DNA from 3 places in the Shewanella zhuhaiensis genome. Region 1 is predicted to be linked to each of the others. Evidence: predicted binding sites of a transcription regulator. Region 1 holds the regulator's gene; each other region holds the start of a gene.
The links. The regulator FliA, encoded in region 1, starts transcription of late flagellar genes. The targets are predictions, from matches to a motif close to CTAAAGNTNNNNNNNNNNNNGCCGATA.

Region 1 (5,071 bases):
TATTGATAGATACCGCAGGTATGGGCCAGCGAGATATGCGATTAGTTGAACAACTGGACAATTTGACAGCGAACAGTGCCTTGCCGATCCGCAGTTATCTGGTATTGTCAGCTACATCGCAGCGCCGGGTGCTTCAGGACGCCGTTAAGCACTTTAAGCGCATCCCTCTGTCGGGGGCTGTGCTGACCAAACTGGATGAATCCGTGTCTCTGGCAGGAGCACTGAGTATCCTTATTCAGAGTGGCCTGCCGCTGAGTTATGTAACCGACGGACAACGTGTGCCCGAGGATATGCAGGTGGCAGATACTCTGTCGCTGGCTAAGCAGGCGCTCGATGCCCTGAATGAACCTGAGTATCAGGGTATCGATAATAATTTATGGTCGGATAACACGACCTGTGCGTTTGAGTGAAGCTATGACCCGTGATCAAGCAAGCGGTTTACGTATGATGAATCAGCCATATAACGAAAAAGTAAAAGTCATTGCCGTCACTGGCGGCAAGGGTGGGGTAGGCAAAACCAGCGTTTCCATCAATACGGCTGTGGCTCTGGCAGAAAAGGGCAAGCGTGTGTTGGTGCTGGATGCTGACTTGGGTCTGGCCAACGTCGACGTCATGCTGGGGCTTCGCGCCGAGAAAAATCTTTCCCACGTGTTATCGGGCGATGCGGAGCTCGATGACATCATTCTCCGTGGTCCCAAGGGGATTGGTATAGTGCCAGCCACTTCCGGTACCCAGGCCATGGTGGAACTAACCTCTGCACAGCACGCCGGACTTATCCGCGCTTTCAGTGAAATGCGCACCCAGTTCGATGTACTGATTGTGGATACCGCAGCCGGTATCTCCGACATGGTACTGAGCTTCTCCCGCGCCGCACAGGATGTACTGGTGGTGGTGTGTGATGAGCCGACGTCTATCACAGATGCCTATGCCCTCATTAAGATCCTCAGCCGCGAACACGGTGTGTTCCGGTTCAAAATTGTTGCAAATATGGTGCGTAGTCTCCGGGAAGGTATGGAGTTATTTGCTAAACTCAGCAAGGTAACTGACCGCTTCCTGGATGTGGCACTGGAATTGGTTGCAACAATTCCCTTCGATGAAAACTTGCGAAAATCAGTACGTAAGCAAAAATTGATCGTAGAAGCCTATCCGAAGTCTCCAGCCGCGATTGCATATCACGGTTTGGCCAACAAGGTGCTGAGCTGGCCTATACCCCAGCAGCCCGGCGGTCATCTGGAGTTCTTCGTAGAGCGTCTGGTGCATCGTCCCGAGTATCAAGAGGACAGAGCGAGTGAATAAAGCCGCGGCGTATACCTCCATGGAGGATAAAACCTCCATCGTTGAACAGTACGCACCGCTGGTAAAAAGAATCGCGCACCATATGTTGGCCAGGCTGCCGGCATCCGTACAGTTGGACGACTTGCTCCAGGCAGGCATGATTGGCCTGCTGGAGGCCTCGACCAAGTTTGATGGTGGCAAAGGCGCCAAATTTGAAACCTTCGCCGGGATCCGCATTCGCGGCGCCATGCTGGATGAAATCCGCAAGGGCGACTGGGTGCCACGGTCAGTACACCGTAACCAGCGAAGGGTAGCCCAGGTCATTGATGAGTTAGAGCAGGAGCTGGGACGGGATGCCCGCGACAGCGAAATTGCCGAAAGACTTGATATGTCGCTGGATGAATACCATCATATTCTCAATGATGTTTCTGTAGGGAAAATCATAGGGATAGAAGATTTGGGCGTATCTCAGGATGTACTGGTTCCCGATGGGGAGCAAACAGACGACATCTATGACGATCTGGCGGGTAGCCAGTTTCAACAGGCCTTGGCAGATGCCATTCGCCAGTTGCCGGAGAGAGACGCATTGGTGTTATCGCTTTATTACGATGAAGCACTGAACTTAAAAGAAATAGGTGCCATTCTTGACGTCAGCGAGTCGCGGGTATGCCAGATCCACAGTCAGGCGATGCTCAGGCTCAAAGGCAAGCTCAAGCATTGGACACACGTATAATTCATTATCGAGCAGTTAGAGTGTCAGCTCACCGGAGGAAACCTTGGACAAGAATATGAAGATTCTTATCGTTGACGACTTTTCAACGATGAGACGTATCATCAAGAACTTGTTGCGAGACTTGGGATTCAATAACACCCAGGAAGCAGATGATGGCTCAACCGCCTTGCCAATGCTTCAGAAGGGCGATTTCGACTTTGTGGTTACCGATTGGAACATGCCCGGCATGCAGGGTATTGATTTGCTCAAGGCCATCCGCGCCGATGAGAGTCTGAAGCATATCCCTGTGCTGATGGTGACCGCCGAAGCCAAGCGTGAACAGATCATTGCTGCCGCTCAGGCTGGGGTAAATGGCTATGTAGTGAAGCCCTTTACCGCTGCGACACTGAAAGAGAAGCTGGATAAGATCTTCGAACGACTTGGTTGAGCAAGGATGAGCTATGCAGGCACAAACATCAGGGCTCATTAGTCTCGAACAGGCACAGGAACTCGTGACGCTGCTCAGCGGCGGCGAGCAGGAAAAAGCCGATTTGCTGATCCGCGAATTGGCGGCCCCCATTCAAAAGGAACTCTTTGACGAAGTCGGTAAACTGACTCGTCAGCTTCACAGCGCCCTGGTGGATTTTCAGCTCGACAGCCGCCTGGCGGAATTGGCCAGCGTCGATATTCCCGATGCCAAAGAGCGCCTCAATTATGTTATCGACATGACTGAGCAAGCCGCCAACAAGACCATGGATGCCGTGGAAGAGTGTCTGCCATTGGCCGATGCCTTAATCAACCATATTAAAACTGTCACACCAACTTGGGACAAACTGATGCGGCGTGACATTGAACTGACTGAATTCAAGAGCTTGTGCCACGACGTTCAGCAATTGATGACCCGTAGTGAACAAGACTCAGAGCGGCTGCGTGAGCTGCTCAATCAAATTTTGATGGCGCAGGACTTCCAGGATCTGACCGGACAAATGATCCGGCGAGTCATCGACTTGGTTCGGGAAGTTGAAAACAGCCTGGTCTCCATGTTGACCGTCTTTGGCGAGCAACCGGTAACAGAAATGACCCAGCGTACCAGCCCAAGCGTCAACACCATTGAAGCCGAAGGGCCGATTATGAACGCCGAGCTTCGTCAGGACGTGGTAACGGGTCAGGACGAAGTCGACGATCTGCTCTCCAGCCTGGGTTTCTGATAAGGAGTCAATTTAATGGCATTCGATGTTGATGAAGAGATTCTGCAGGACTTTCTGATTGAGGCCGGTGAGATTCTGGAGCTGTTGCAAGAGCAGTTGGTTGCCCTTGAAAACAACCCGGAAGACACAGATCTGCTCAACGCCATTTTCCGTGGCTTTCACACCGTAAAAGGTGGCGCTGGCTTCCTTAGCCTGGCGCCCATGGTGGATGTGTGCCACGAGTCGGAAAATACCTTCGATTTATTAAGAACGGGTAAGCGCCATGTCAGCGCCGAGCTGATGGATATCATCCTTCAGGCGGTCGATGCCATTAATACCATGTTCGCCCAGACCCAAGCCGGTCAGGAGCAGGAACCTGCATCGCCAGAGCTGCTGGATAAACTTAAGTTGCTGGCTTCGGGTGAGCCTTTGCCATCAGAAGGTGGCGCCAGCGAGCCCGACGCTGTTGAAGTGCCTGCAGAGCCCGAGCCTGAAATCCCGGGTGTTGACCTGTTTGATGCTCCCGCAGCAGGCGGCGATGATGTGCTTTTTGACGAAGCGCCCATTGCTGGCGTCGACTTATTCGATGAGCCAGCCGCCAGTGACGGTGGCATTGATGAAATAAACGAAGCCGAATTTGAAGCCTTGCTCGATGCCTTGCATGGCAGCGGTAAAGGCCCAAGCGTGGCAGACACAGCGCCCAAAGCGGCAAGCTCTGCACCTGCGGCTCCTGCTGCGGAGCCGGGCGGCGACGAAATTACCGACGATGAATTTGAAGCCCTGCTTGATGAGCTTCACGGCGCCGGAAAGTTCAAAGCCACCGAAGACAAAGCGCCTGCCAAGGTCGAGCCGAGTCCTGCTGATAACGTTGATACTGACGAAATCACCGATGACGAGTTCGAAAAGCTGCTTGATGAGCTGCACGGTAAAGGTGCTGGTCCCGGTGCGGAAACAGCTGCTGCGGCTGCGCCAGCAGCGCCGAAAGCCGCTGAAAAACCCGCTGCACCTAAAGCGCCGGCAGCGGCTGCCAAACCTGCCGCTGCGCCCAAAGCCGCGCCAGCGGCTGCGCCAAAACCTGTAGCAGCAGCGGAAAAACCTGCCGCACCGGCACCCGCCAAAGCGCCTGCACCTGCGGGTAACAGCGTGCCTCAGGGCGAAACCACGGTTCGGGTGGATACGGCGCGGCTCGATCAGATCATGAACATGGTCGGTGAGCTGGTACTGGTACGTAACCGCTTGGTGAGCCTTGGTGTCACCCGTGAAGATGAGGAAATGTCCAAGGCGCTCGCCAACCTGGATTTGGTCACAGCTGACCTGCAGGGCGCGGTAATGAAAACCCGCATGCAGCCCATCAAGAAGGTGTTTGGCCGTTTCCCCCGGGTTGTACGCGACCTGGCCCGTAGCCTCAACAAAGAAATTGACCTTATTCTGGTGGGTGAGGAAACCGACCTGGATAAAAACCTGGTGGAAGCTCTGGCCGATCCTTTGGTGCACCTTGTTCGTAACTCGGTTGACCACGGCATTGAGATGCCAGCAGATCGTGCTGCCAATGGCAAGCCCAGAACCGGTACCATCACCTTGTCTGCCAGTCAGGAAGGTGACCACATTCTTCTGAAAATTGAAGATGATGGCGCCGGTATGGATCCTGAAAAGCTTAAATCCATCGCCATCAGCCGTGGTGTGCTGGATGAAGACGCCGCCGCGCGTATGTCAGACCATGAAGCATACAATCTGATTTTCGCGCCCGGCTTCTCCACCAAGACCGAAATTTCCGACATTTCCGGCCGTGGTGTGGGCATGGACGTGGTGAAAACCCGTATCACGCAGCTCAACGGTACCGTGCATATTGACTCGGTAAAGGGCAAAGGCACCATCCTCGAGATTAAAGTGCCGTTGA
Region 2 (5,071 bases), on a different contig from region 1:
GGCGGCCGGACATGAGTCTTGCCAGGTGATTGTTAAGGGCGCCGACGTTTTCCGAGATAGACATCTCGTTGTCATTAAGCACCACTAACATGTCTTTGTGCAGGTCGCCTGCGTGGTTAAGCGCTTCAAACGCCATACCGCCGGTAATGGCGCCATCACCGATAACGGCCACCACTTTACGGCCCAGGGCTTCTTTCTCGGCGGTTACCGCCATACCCAGGGCTGCTGAAATCGAGGTGCTGGAGTGCCCCACGCTAAAGGTGTCGTATTCGCTCTCTTCCCGCCAGGGGAAGGGGTGCAGGCCGTCTTTTTGACGGATAGTGTGCATACGGTCCCGTCGCCCGGTGAGAATTTTATGGGGATAGGCCTGGTGGCCCACGTCCCAAATAAGGCGATCGAAGGGGGTGTTGTACACGTAATGCAGCGCCACGGTCAGTTCAACCGTGCCCAAGCCCGAGGCGAAATGGCCGCTGGAAATCCCCACCGAGGTCAGCAGAAACTGCCTTAGCTCGTCCGACAGCTGTTTCAGCGCCGATTGGGGAAGTTGGCGCAGCTCATCGGGGGTGCTCGCCAGCGCAAGCAACGGATAGTTCGAAATGTCCAAACTCATAGCGAGATTCTTTATCTTTTTTATACACGTCTCTCGACGATGTAACGGGCAAAGTCTGCAAGTAGCTGGCTATTGTATGGCATTTTAGCCAGGGCTGATAGTGCGTCTGCCACCAGGGCATCGGCAGTCTGCCGGGCGCCGTCAAGGCCCAGCAGCTTGGGATAGGTACTCTTGTTGGCATCCAAATCCGACCCCTGTGGCTTGCCCAGCTCCTCGGTGGTGGAAGTGATATCCAAAATGTCGTCCTGAACCTGAAACGCAAGGCCAATGGCTTCGGCATAACCGAGCAGCGCACTGCGGTCGCGCTCGTTGGCCTCGGCTGCAATCAGTGCCAGTTCAACGGCGGCGCGGATAAGGGCTCCGGTTTTCAGGTTGTGAAGCTCGGTCAGGCTGTTTAAATCAATACTCTTGCCTTCGCTTGCCAGATCAATTGCCTGACCACCACACATACCCAGATAGCCCGAAGCTCGTGCGAGCGCGGCAATCATGGCCACCTGCAACTCGGGCTTTAGACCTGAGCCGGGCTCGGCAATGATTTCAAACGCCAGGGTTTGCAGCGCATCACCGGCCAAAATAGCGGTGGCTTCATCAAAGGCAATGTGCACGGTTGGCTTGCCACGGCGCAGGTTATCATCGTCCATGGCCGGCAAATCATCGTGAATAAGCGAGTAAGCGTGAATACACTCGATGGCAGCCGCAAGCCGGTCCAGCTTGGCTTTATCGACTCCGAGCAGCTCACCTGTGGCATACACTAAAAAGGGCCGGATGCGCTTGCCGCCAATCAAGGCGCCGTGGCGCATGGCGGCTTTAAGTGCTGGCGCTGTGGCCGGCAGAACATCGAGATGGCTGGCCAGAATGGCATCGACACGGGACTGACACGCAGATAACGCAGCTTTGAGCATTATTCGCCCTCGGGCTGAAAATCGCTCAGGGGCGCATTGGCCTCATCGCTGAGCAAAATGGCCACCTTCTGCTGAGCCTGTTCAAGCTTGGCCTGACTGGCACGTACCAAGCCTATGCCACGCTCAAATTGCTTTAGAGCATCGTCCAGAGAGACTTCCCCCTGCTCCAGCTCTGCGACTATGCGCTCCAGCTCCGCCAAAGAGGCTTCAAAGCTCAGGTTTTCAGGTTTTTTGACCACGGTATTTGTTCCTGCTGTGTCGGCGTGCACAAGGTATCTCAGGAGGCTTACAGGGTCAAATTATGCGGGGGAATATTTGCTGTGCAGCACGCTTTGTTGCTGAATTTTTGTTAGAAAAAATAAATTGGCGCTAAACTTGCCGAAGGTCTGTCCGATAACTGAGAATAGTGATTGGTGTGTGAAGTCCCTGCCTTTTGGTAATAAGAGGGCATCCGACCGGCTTATTTCTGGCTGAATGACGGTTTTCCTTGGCCGCCATTCCCTCATGACTGCGTATTTAAGGAGCATCCGTGGATTTAGCAACCCTCATTGGACTGTTGGGCTCGTTCGCCTTCGTGGTCATGGCGATGGTGATGGGTGGCGGCCTCGCCATCTTTATCGACGTTCCCTCAGTGCTGATTGTGTTTGGTGGCACCTTGTTTGTGGTGATGATGAAATTCAACCTCAAGCAGTTTTTCGGTGCCGCCAAGATTGCAGTCAAAGCTTTTATGTTCAAAATCGACAAGCCCGAGGAACTGATTGAACAGTCAGTATCCATGGCGGATGCAGCTCGTAAAGGGGGCTTTCTGGCGCTGGAAGAAGCGCAGATCTCCAACAGCTTTATGCAAAAAGCAGTCGACATGCTGGTGGATGGTCACGACGGCGAAGTGGTGCGGGAAGCGCTGGAAAAAGACATTGCCCTCACCGAAGAGCGCCACAAAACCGGTATCGGTATCTTTAAGGCCTTCGGTGACGTGGCCCCGGCGATGGGGATGATTGGTACCCTGATTGGTCTGGTGGCTATGCTGTCAAACATGGATGACCCCAAGTCCATCGGCCCCTCCATGGCGGTAGCACTGCTTACAACCCTGTATGGCGCCGTTATCGCCAACATGCTGGCCATTCCCATTGCCGATAAACTGTCGCTGCGTATGGGCGAAGAAATGCTTAACCGCAACCTGATTATGGATGCGGTGCTGGCGATTCAGGACGGCCAGAACCCACGGGTTATCGAGGGCTTCCTGAAGAACTATCTGGCGGAAAAATCCCGCAAGATAGACACCACCGACGGGGAATAGGCCATGGCAGCCAAGGCCAAGTGTGACTGCCCACCCCCAGGCGCGCCCATGTGGCTTGCCACCTTTGCGGATCTGATGTCGCTGCTGATGTGCTTCTTCGTATTGTTGCTGGCGTTTTCTGAAATGGACGTCATGAAGTTCAAGCAGATTGCGGGCTCGATGAAGTACGCCTTCGGGGTGCAAAATAAGGTGGAAGTGAAAGATATTCCCAAGGGCACTTCGGTGATTGCGCTTGAGTTTCGCCCCGGCAAGCCCGAGCCAACCCCCATCGAAATCATCAACCAGCAAACCAACGAAATGACCGAGCCGATTCTGGATTACCAGGAAGGCGAGAGTGACAGCGCCGGTGGTGTTCAGCAGCAGCAAGGCTCCCAGCGGGGAGGGCAGGCATCGTCCACTGCCCAGGAAACCCAGCAGGAAAGCCAGAAGAGCGATGCGGCTTCTTCCCAGGATCAAATTAATCAGCAGGTCAAAAAGATGGCCGAGCAGCTGAATGAGCAAATTGTCGATGGCGCGATTGAAATCGAGTCGCTGGGGCAGCAAATCATTATCCGCATACGTGAAAAGGGCGCCTTTGGCTCAGGCTCCGGCTTCCTGCAACCCAGGTTCAGGCCGGTTATTCGCGCCGTGGGCGAGCTGCTAAAGGATGTACCCGGTATCATCACAGTGTCGGGATTTACCGACGATATGCAGATAAGCAATGAGCTTTATTCGTCCAACTGGGAGCTGTCATCCAAGCGGGCTGTGTCGGTGGCACACGAACTGGTGAAGGTAAAAGGCTTTGATGCCAGCCGCATGAAAGTGGTGGGCATGGGCTCTAACAATCCCTTGGTGCCCAATGATTCGGCCGAAAACCGTGCCCGCAATCGGCGGGTGGAAATTGCCATTGAGCAGGGCAAAGCCAAAGAGTCGGAAGAAATTCAGGTGAGCCCTCCCCCCGCCACTGGGCCCTGAGTTGCGACTGTTTAAGATGTAACAAATAAGCTGTATCAAGCCCGGCCCAGGCCGGGTTTATTTTTGACCCTGCCCCCGGCAGCCTCTTTTTGATATAATCCCGCGATTGTTTGTTTGAACCCTGGTGTTCGCCGCCAAAACGGGCCGCGAGCGCTAACCTTTTGCTGGAAATCCCATGAAGTTTATCGTCAAGCTGTATCCCGAAATCATGATAAAGAGCAAACCGGTAAGAATGCGTTTTACCAAGATGCTCGAGTCCAATATCCGCAACGTGCTCAAAAAAATCGATGAGGACGCCCGGGTACAGCGCCAGTGGGACAAGATTCTGGTGAAGGTGCCCAAAGACAAGCCTGAGCTGACCGAAGTGTTTGCCGAGCGTCTGGCCTGTATTCCCGGCATTCACCATGTGCTGGAAGTGGCTGAATTTGATTACGAAACCGTTGACGATATCTATCAGCATGCCTTGTCTGTCTACAAAGATGCGTTGAAAGACAAGACCTTCTGCGTGCGGGTAAAGCGCTCAGGCCAGCAAAGCTTTACTTCCATTGAAGTGGAGCGCTATGTGGGCGGTGGCCTGAATCAGTTTACTGAGGCCAAGGGCGTTAAGCTGAAAGACCCAGACATGACCATTCAGCTCGAAATCGACCGTGAAAAGCTGTACATGGTGTGTCGCCGCATCGAAGGTCTGGGCGGTTTCCCGATTGCAGCTCAGGAAGATGTGCTGTCGCTTATCTCCGGCGGCTTCGACTCCGGCGTGGCAAGCTTCCAGTTTATCAAGCGCGGTTCACGCACCCATTACTGCTTCTTTAATCTTGGCGGCGCCCAGCACGAAATTGGGGTAAAGCAGGTGGCTTACCATCTGTGGAAGACCTACGGCGAGTCTCACAAGGTGAAATTCGTGACCGTACCTTTTGAAGAGGTGGTGACCGAGATTCTTGAGCGCATCGAAAACGGCCAGATGGGCGTGGTGCTCAAGCGGATGATGATGCGCGCTGCTACCCGCGTGGCTAATCGTATGGGCGTGCAGGCGCTGGTTACCGGCGAGAGCCTGGGCCAGGTGTCGAGTCAGACTCTGACCAACCTGAATGTGATTGACCGCTGCACTGACCTTTTGATCCTGCGCCCGCTTGTTACCATGGATAAGCCGGACATCATCAAACAAGCGCGTCGCATAGGTACTGAAGACTTTGCGGCCTCCATTCCTGAATACTGTGGGGTGATTTCCCAGCGTCCTACCGTGAAGGCGGTGCTGTCCAAGGTGGAAGCCGAAGAGCAAAAATTCTCTGAAGATCTGCTCGACCGGATTCT
Region 3 (5,071 bases), 590 kb from region 1:
TGACCACCACTGAAAACGACAACTGCTTTGGACATGGAAAAACCGATACTGAGTTAAACTTTTGGGGATATAGTGTATCCCAGCATCCGGGCCGCATCAAAGTCAGTGGCATCAAAGTTAGGGTTAGTGGCGCTGAGTCCCGGTTGAAAAGTTCCCTTGAATCCGTGGCTGAAATCTTCTATAACAGCCGGCCAAATTGAATGTCCGTCGTTAACCAGCCATGGCAGCGACACCAACTGAGCGAGTGCTGATGAGCGAGTATCCCATCAACGAAGTATTTGAAACCATTCAGGGTGAAGGCAGCCACACAGGTTTGCCCGCCATCTTCGTGCGCCTGCAGGGCTGTCCGGTTGCCTGTCCCTGGTGTGATACCGCCCAAACCTGGGATCTGCTTGAGCAAAACAAGGTCGCCCCTGCGGATGTCATCCAGGTGGACGGCAGCATTGGTCGCTGGGCCATGCATACGGCAGCATCGCTTATTGAGGCGTTTAATCAAAAGGGCTTTAGCGCCAAACTGGTGGTGATCACCGGCGGCGAGCCTTGTATGCACGACTTAACGGATTTGACCCAAGGCTTTGAAGCGGCAGGGTTTCATTGCCAGATAGAAACCAGCGGCACTTTTGAGGTACGCTGCTCAGACAGCACCTATGTGACAGTATCACCCAAGATGAATATGAAAGGCGGCTATCCTGTGCTGAAACAAGCGCTTGAGCGTGCCAATGAAATCAAACACCCGGTGGCCACCGATGCACATATTGATGAACTCGATACGCTGCTCGATGGCATAGATATCAGCAGCAAGACCATTTGTTTGCAGCCAATCAGCCAAAAGCCCCGTGCCACAGAGCTTGCGATGAAAACCTGCATTGCCCGCAACTGGCGCCTGTCTATTCAAACCCACAAGTATTTGAATATCGATTAATTTGGTAAACCGCTCAGTCATGCCAATAAAAAAGCTCCCGAGGGAGCTTTTTTCGTTAGGGCATCAGGCACTCATAGCCTGCCACTTTCACTGAAGTCGGTAAGTGCCGCGCTGGCAGCGGAGATATCGCCGATGTGCTGGCTTACCCAGTCGCTGTTGTAGTAGGTATCGAGATAGCGCTCGCCCGGATCGCAGATAAGCGTCACTATGCTGCCGGTTTCGCCGCGCGCCTGCATTTGGGAAGCGAGTTTCAGCGCGCCAAAAAGATTGGTGCCGGTAGATGGCCCGGTTTTACGGCCGATTAGCGATTCGAGCCAATACATGGTGGCGATGGAGTCCACATCCGGCACTTTCAACATCTCATCCACGACGCCCGGAATAAAGGACGGTTCCACCCTGGGGCGGCCAATGCCTTCTATACAGCTGCCTTTTTCACAGGTAATGCAGGCATCGCCGCTTTTGAAATAGTCGTAAAATACCGAGTGCTGCGGGTCGACCACCAATAGTTTGGTGGCAAGACGCTGATAACGGATATAGCGACCAATGGTGGCGGAAGTGCCGCCGGTGCCCGGGCTCATCACAATCCAGCTGGGGATGGGGTGCGGTTCGCGCTCCATCTGGCCAAAAATCGCGTTGGCGATATTGTTGTTGCCGCGCCAGTCGGTGGCCCGTTCGGCGTAGGTGAACTGATCCATATAATGGCCACCCAGTTCTTTGGCGAGTTTCTCTGACTCGGCGTAAATCTCGCTGGAATGTTCGACAAAGTGGCAGCGGCCGCCGTAAAACTCAATCTGTTCGATTTTGCGCTTGGCGGTGCTCTTTGGCATCACCGCAATAAAGGGCAGGCCGAGCAGGCGGGCAAAATAGGCCTCAGACACCGCAGTGCTGCCGGATGAGGACTCGATTACCGCCGTACCTTCTTTGATCCAGCCATTACAAAGGGCATACAGGAACAGTGAACGTGCCAGACGATGTTTAAGGCTACCGGTCGGGTGGGTGCTCTCGTCTTTTAAGTAGATGTCGATGCCGTCCAGCATCGGTAGTTCGAGTTTGATCAGATGGGTGTCGGCGCTGCGCTGAAAGTCGGCTTCAATTTTACCGATGGCGTTGGCTACCCAGCTTGTGCAAATGGGAAGGCTCATGGGGAGTCCTGTGTTTTGCGATACGAGCTTGGATGATATGCAAAATCAGCAGGTTTTCACAGCGTCAGCATCAAAGCAGCTACAGGCCGATACAAATTTATGCGTTTGCTATTACGGGAAATAGTATGACGAGAAATAGAAAGTGCGGTGAGTTACTACAGGCGCTGCCCGCGAGGGCAGAGAAGATGGTGGAGGGAGAAGGATTCGAACCTTCGAAGGCGGAGCCGTCAGATTTACAGTCTGATCCCTTTGGCCACTCGGGAACCCCTCCACGAGTTTCTTGCTTTACATTTTTTGCGTTGCTGAAGTGGTGGAGGGAGAAGGATTCGAACCTTCGAAGGCGGAGCCGTCAGATTTACAGTCTGATCCCTTTGGCCACTCGGGAACCCCTCCACGAGTTTCTTGCTTTACATTTTTTGCGTTGCTGAAGTGGTGGAGGGAGAAGGATTCGAACCTTCGAAGGCGGAGCCGTCAGATTTACAGTCTGATCCCTTTGGCCACTCGGGAACCCCTCCTCATCAGCGGCGGCCATAGTAAGCAGAATCGATCGCCATGTAAAGGCCAATTTTGCAAAAAAGGCTAAAGTTAGTCGCCGATTGGTCGATTAAATGACAACGACCTGTTTTTGTGATGTTTTTTTATGCAGATTGCTGCTGGTTTAGTCAATGAAAGCCAAGTAGGTGACCGCCTTGCCCGTGCCGTTGAAGACGGCCGCCGGGGCGACTTTGGCTTGATATTGGCAATGTTGTCCCAGGATGCCCGTGATTTTGCAGAGTTTTGCCTGTCTGCCGATGAGTCGGCCGAACAAAAGCTGAGCAAACAATTCGAATTGCCTCCTAAACAGGCCCTCGTTGCTACCCCAGGTAGCCAGGAATGTATGGACAACAGTGGCGTGTTCAGAACCTTCGGTCATACCGCGTTTCGATTGAATCAGGCATTACTGCCTGAACCTGTGCTTATTCGTGGTCAGCAGCCTGCCGATATGGTGATTGCGCTCAATAACTGTGAAGCCAATGTCAGACGTCGCTTTTATGGTGCGGCCCCGGCACCGGCCCAGGCCCTGATGCACTTTAATGATGTGCTCGAAGCGCAGCGAAGCCTTGGCAAAATGATGGCAGGAGCTTGACCCCGGGCAGGTTTTGCGCCAATAAACTGCTCTATACTTGAGGTTTATCAAAAGTAAGGAGCATGCAGATGAAAGCCATTAAAGACAACCAGAGCTATCAGGTTAACGATACCTGCACCGATTGTGGCAGTTTTGTTGATATCGGCGCGGTAATAGGTGAAGAAGATACCGCGCTGCTGCTGACATTTGGCGGCGATGATGCCTTTGAGCAGGCCAGAGCGCTGCAGGAAAAGGCGGTGGCACGCTTTAGCGAGGTGCATTACGAGATTGCAGAAACCGCCGATGGGGTTGTGCTTAAACTCAACTTTGATGTGGCGGCCGAAAAAATGATTTTTCAGTTGGAGCAGGGGTTCTGAAAAAATTTACATAAACTGTATATTGCCCCCTAAAACCAAGCTGATGTACATTCGAACTTCATAAAATATAAGAATAAAAATACCCGGTGGCTTGCCACTGCAGTTATCCCACACCCTGGGATTTAGGGACATGCGTGAAACGGCGTAAACATCAACTTTTGGTCGAACAAATAGTGCTCTCTGCTGCCAAACAGCAGGGAGACTTTGGCAAAACGGCTGAGCTGGCCACAGAACTGCTGTGCCAATCGCTCAGTTTGTCCAGTGCCTGCGTCTGGGCATTCGATGCCGAACTCTCCAGCCAATATCGGGTAGCACATTTCGGAAATGCAGCCCTCGGTGCGGCCGTGCAGCGGCCGTCACAAATCTCGGATTGTCCTTTTTACCTTGAAGAGCTTGGCAGCCGCCGTCAGATAGATGCCGCGGATACTGCGTGCGATCCCCGCCTGACTGAACTGAAAGACAGCTATTATTTGCCTGCCGGAGTGTATTCAAGCCTCGAAGTGGCCATACGAATCAACGGCCACCTGGAAGGGGTGCTGTGTCTTGAGCGCAGTGAAACCGGCAACTGGACCGACAGTGAAATTCATGTTGCCAATCAGGTAGCCGATCAGCTGGCCCTGGCCCTTGCTACCCGCAACACTTACGACAGAGAAGAAAAGCTGTCGCTGTTCAAAAGCGCTGTGGAGCAGTCCGAACAGGTGTGCATGCTGATAAACCTGCACACCGAAACCGTGGAATACGTTAACCGTGCCCATGGGCAAATTACGGGTGTGCCTCGGGAAAAAGTCATTGGCCGCTCGTTGAGGCAACTGGATTTCTTCAAGCAACACCCCAGGCTGGGTGAAGAGGTGCTTGGAAAAATTTTCCGCGGCCTCAGTGCTCAGGGTGAAATTCAGTTAAAGCGCTATGATGGCAGCGATTACTGGCTTAAATACCATGCAAGTCAGTTTGTTACCGAGCGCGGTAACTACTATGTACTGGTGACCTGTGAAGACAGCACCGAGCAGCATTGCTATCAGCAGGAACTGGAGCGCCTTGCCTGGCGCTGTAATCTGACCGGGCTTTATAACCGGCTGCATTTCAATCGGGTACTTGAGCGTACCCAGCAGGGGCAACTGCTGCTTATCGACCTTGTTGGCTTTAAACGCTTTAACGACACCTACGGGCACGAACAGGGCGATGCACTGCTTATCGAGATGGCCCGCCGCTTGCGGCATTTCTCGGATATCAATAAAGCCACCGAAATTGCCCGGGTGGGCAGCGACGAGTTCGCCATTTTGCTCCTTGGTGAAAAGCACAGCAGTGAAGTGGATTTCATCAGCAATCGTCTGTATCAGCATCTGGCCATGTCAGTGCAAATTGGCCGGGAGCAGGTCGACCCCAAACCGGCGCTGGCCATTGTCGACATTGCGTCGGTGAGCAATCTGGTGGCGCCGCTGACCTGTGCCGATATTGCGCTGCAATACGCCAAAAAGAAGCAGGGCACTGCCATCCAGGTGTTTAACAGCACCTTGCTCAGCGCGTT

Region 2: pomA (flagellar motor protein PomA) is a predicted target of FliA. The motif match lies at 1,882-1,908, and genes of this name have one in related genera.
Region 3: MJ923_RS08695 (VC2046/SO_2500 family protein) is a predicted target of FliA. The motif match lies at 2,644-2,670, and genes of this name have one in related genera.

What each region holds. Positions count from the first base shown of each region.
Region 1 is NZ_JAKUDL010000002.1:97,169-102,239, forward strand. Features, by position in the region: gene flhF (flagellar biosynthesis GTPase FlhF) at 1-410, shown strand, start outside; gene MJ923_RS06005 (MinD/ParA family protein) at 415-1,296, shown strand; gene MJ923_RS06010 (RNA polymerase sigma factor FliA) at 1,289-2,008, shown strand; gene cheY (chemotaxis response regulator CheY) at 2,052-2,435, shown strand; gene MJ923_RS06020 (protein phosphatase CheZ) at 2,449-3,195, shown strand; gene MJ923_RS06025 (chemotaxis protein CheA) at 3,211-5,071, shown strand, end outside.
Region 2 is NZ_JAKUDL010000005.1:109,861-114,931, reverse strand. Features, by position in the region: gene dxs (1-deoxy-D-xylulose-5-phosphate synthase) at 1-610, opposite strand, end outside; gene ispA ((2E,6E)-farnesyl diphosphate synthase) at 631-1,512, opposite strand; gene xseB (exodeoxyribonuclease VII small subunit) at 1,512-1,751, opposite strand; gene pomA (flagellar motor protein PomA) at 2,042-2,809, shown strand; gene MJ923_RS14420 (flagellar motor protein MotB) at 2,813-3,763, shown strand; gene thiI (tRNA uracil 4-sulfurtransferase ThiI) at 3,939-5,071, shown strand, end outside.
Region 3 is NZ_JAKUDL010000002.1:690,205-695,275, forward strand. Features, by position in the region: gene queC (7-cyano-7-deazaguanine synthase QueC) at 1-35, opposite strand, end outside; gene queE (7-carboxy-7-deazaguanine synthase QueE) at 251-922, shown strand; gene MJ923_RS08675 (PLP-dependent cysteine synthase family protein) at 994-2,064, opposite strand; tRNA gene MJ923_RS08680 (tRNA-Tyr) at 2,251-2,335, opposite strand; tRNA gene MJ923_RS08685 (tRNA-Tyr) at 2,373-2,457, opposite strand; tRNA gene MJ923_RS08690 (tRNA-Tyr) at 2,495-2,579, opposite strand; gene MJ923_RS08695 (VC2046/SO_2500 family protein) at 2,705-3,190, shown strand; gene MJ923_RS08700 (DUF406 family protein) at 3,259-3,546, shown strand; gene MJ923_RS08705 (putative bifunctional diguanylate cyclase/phosphodiesterase) at 3,681-5,071, shown strand, end outside.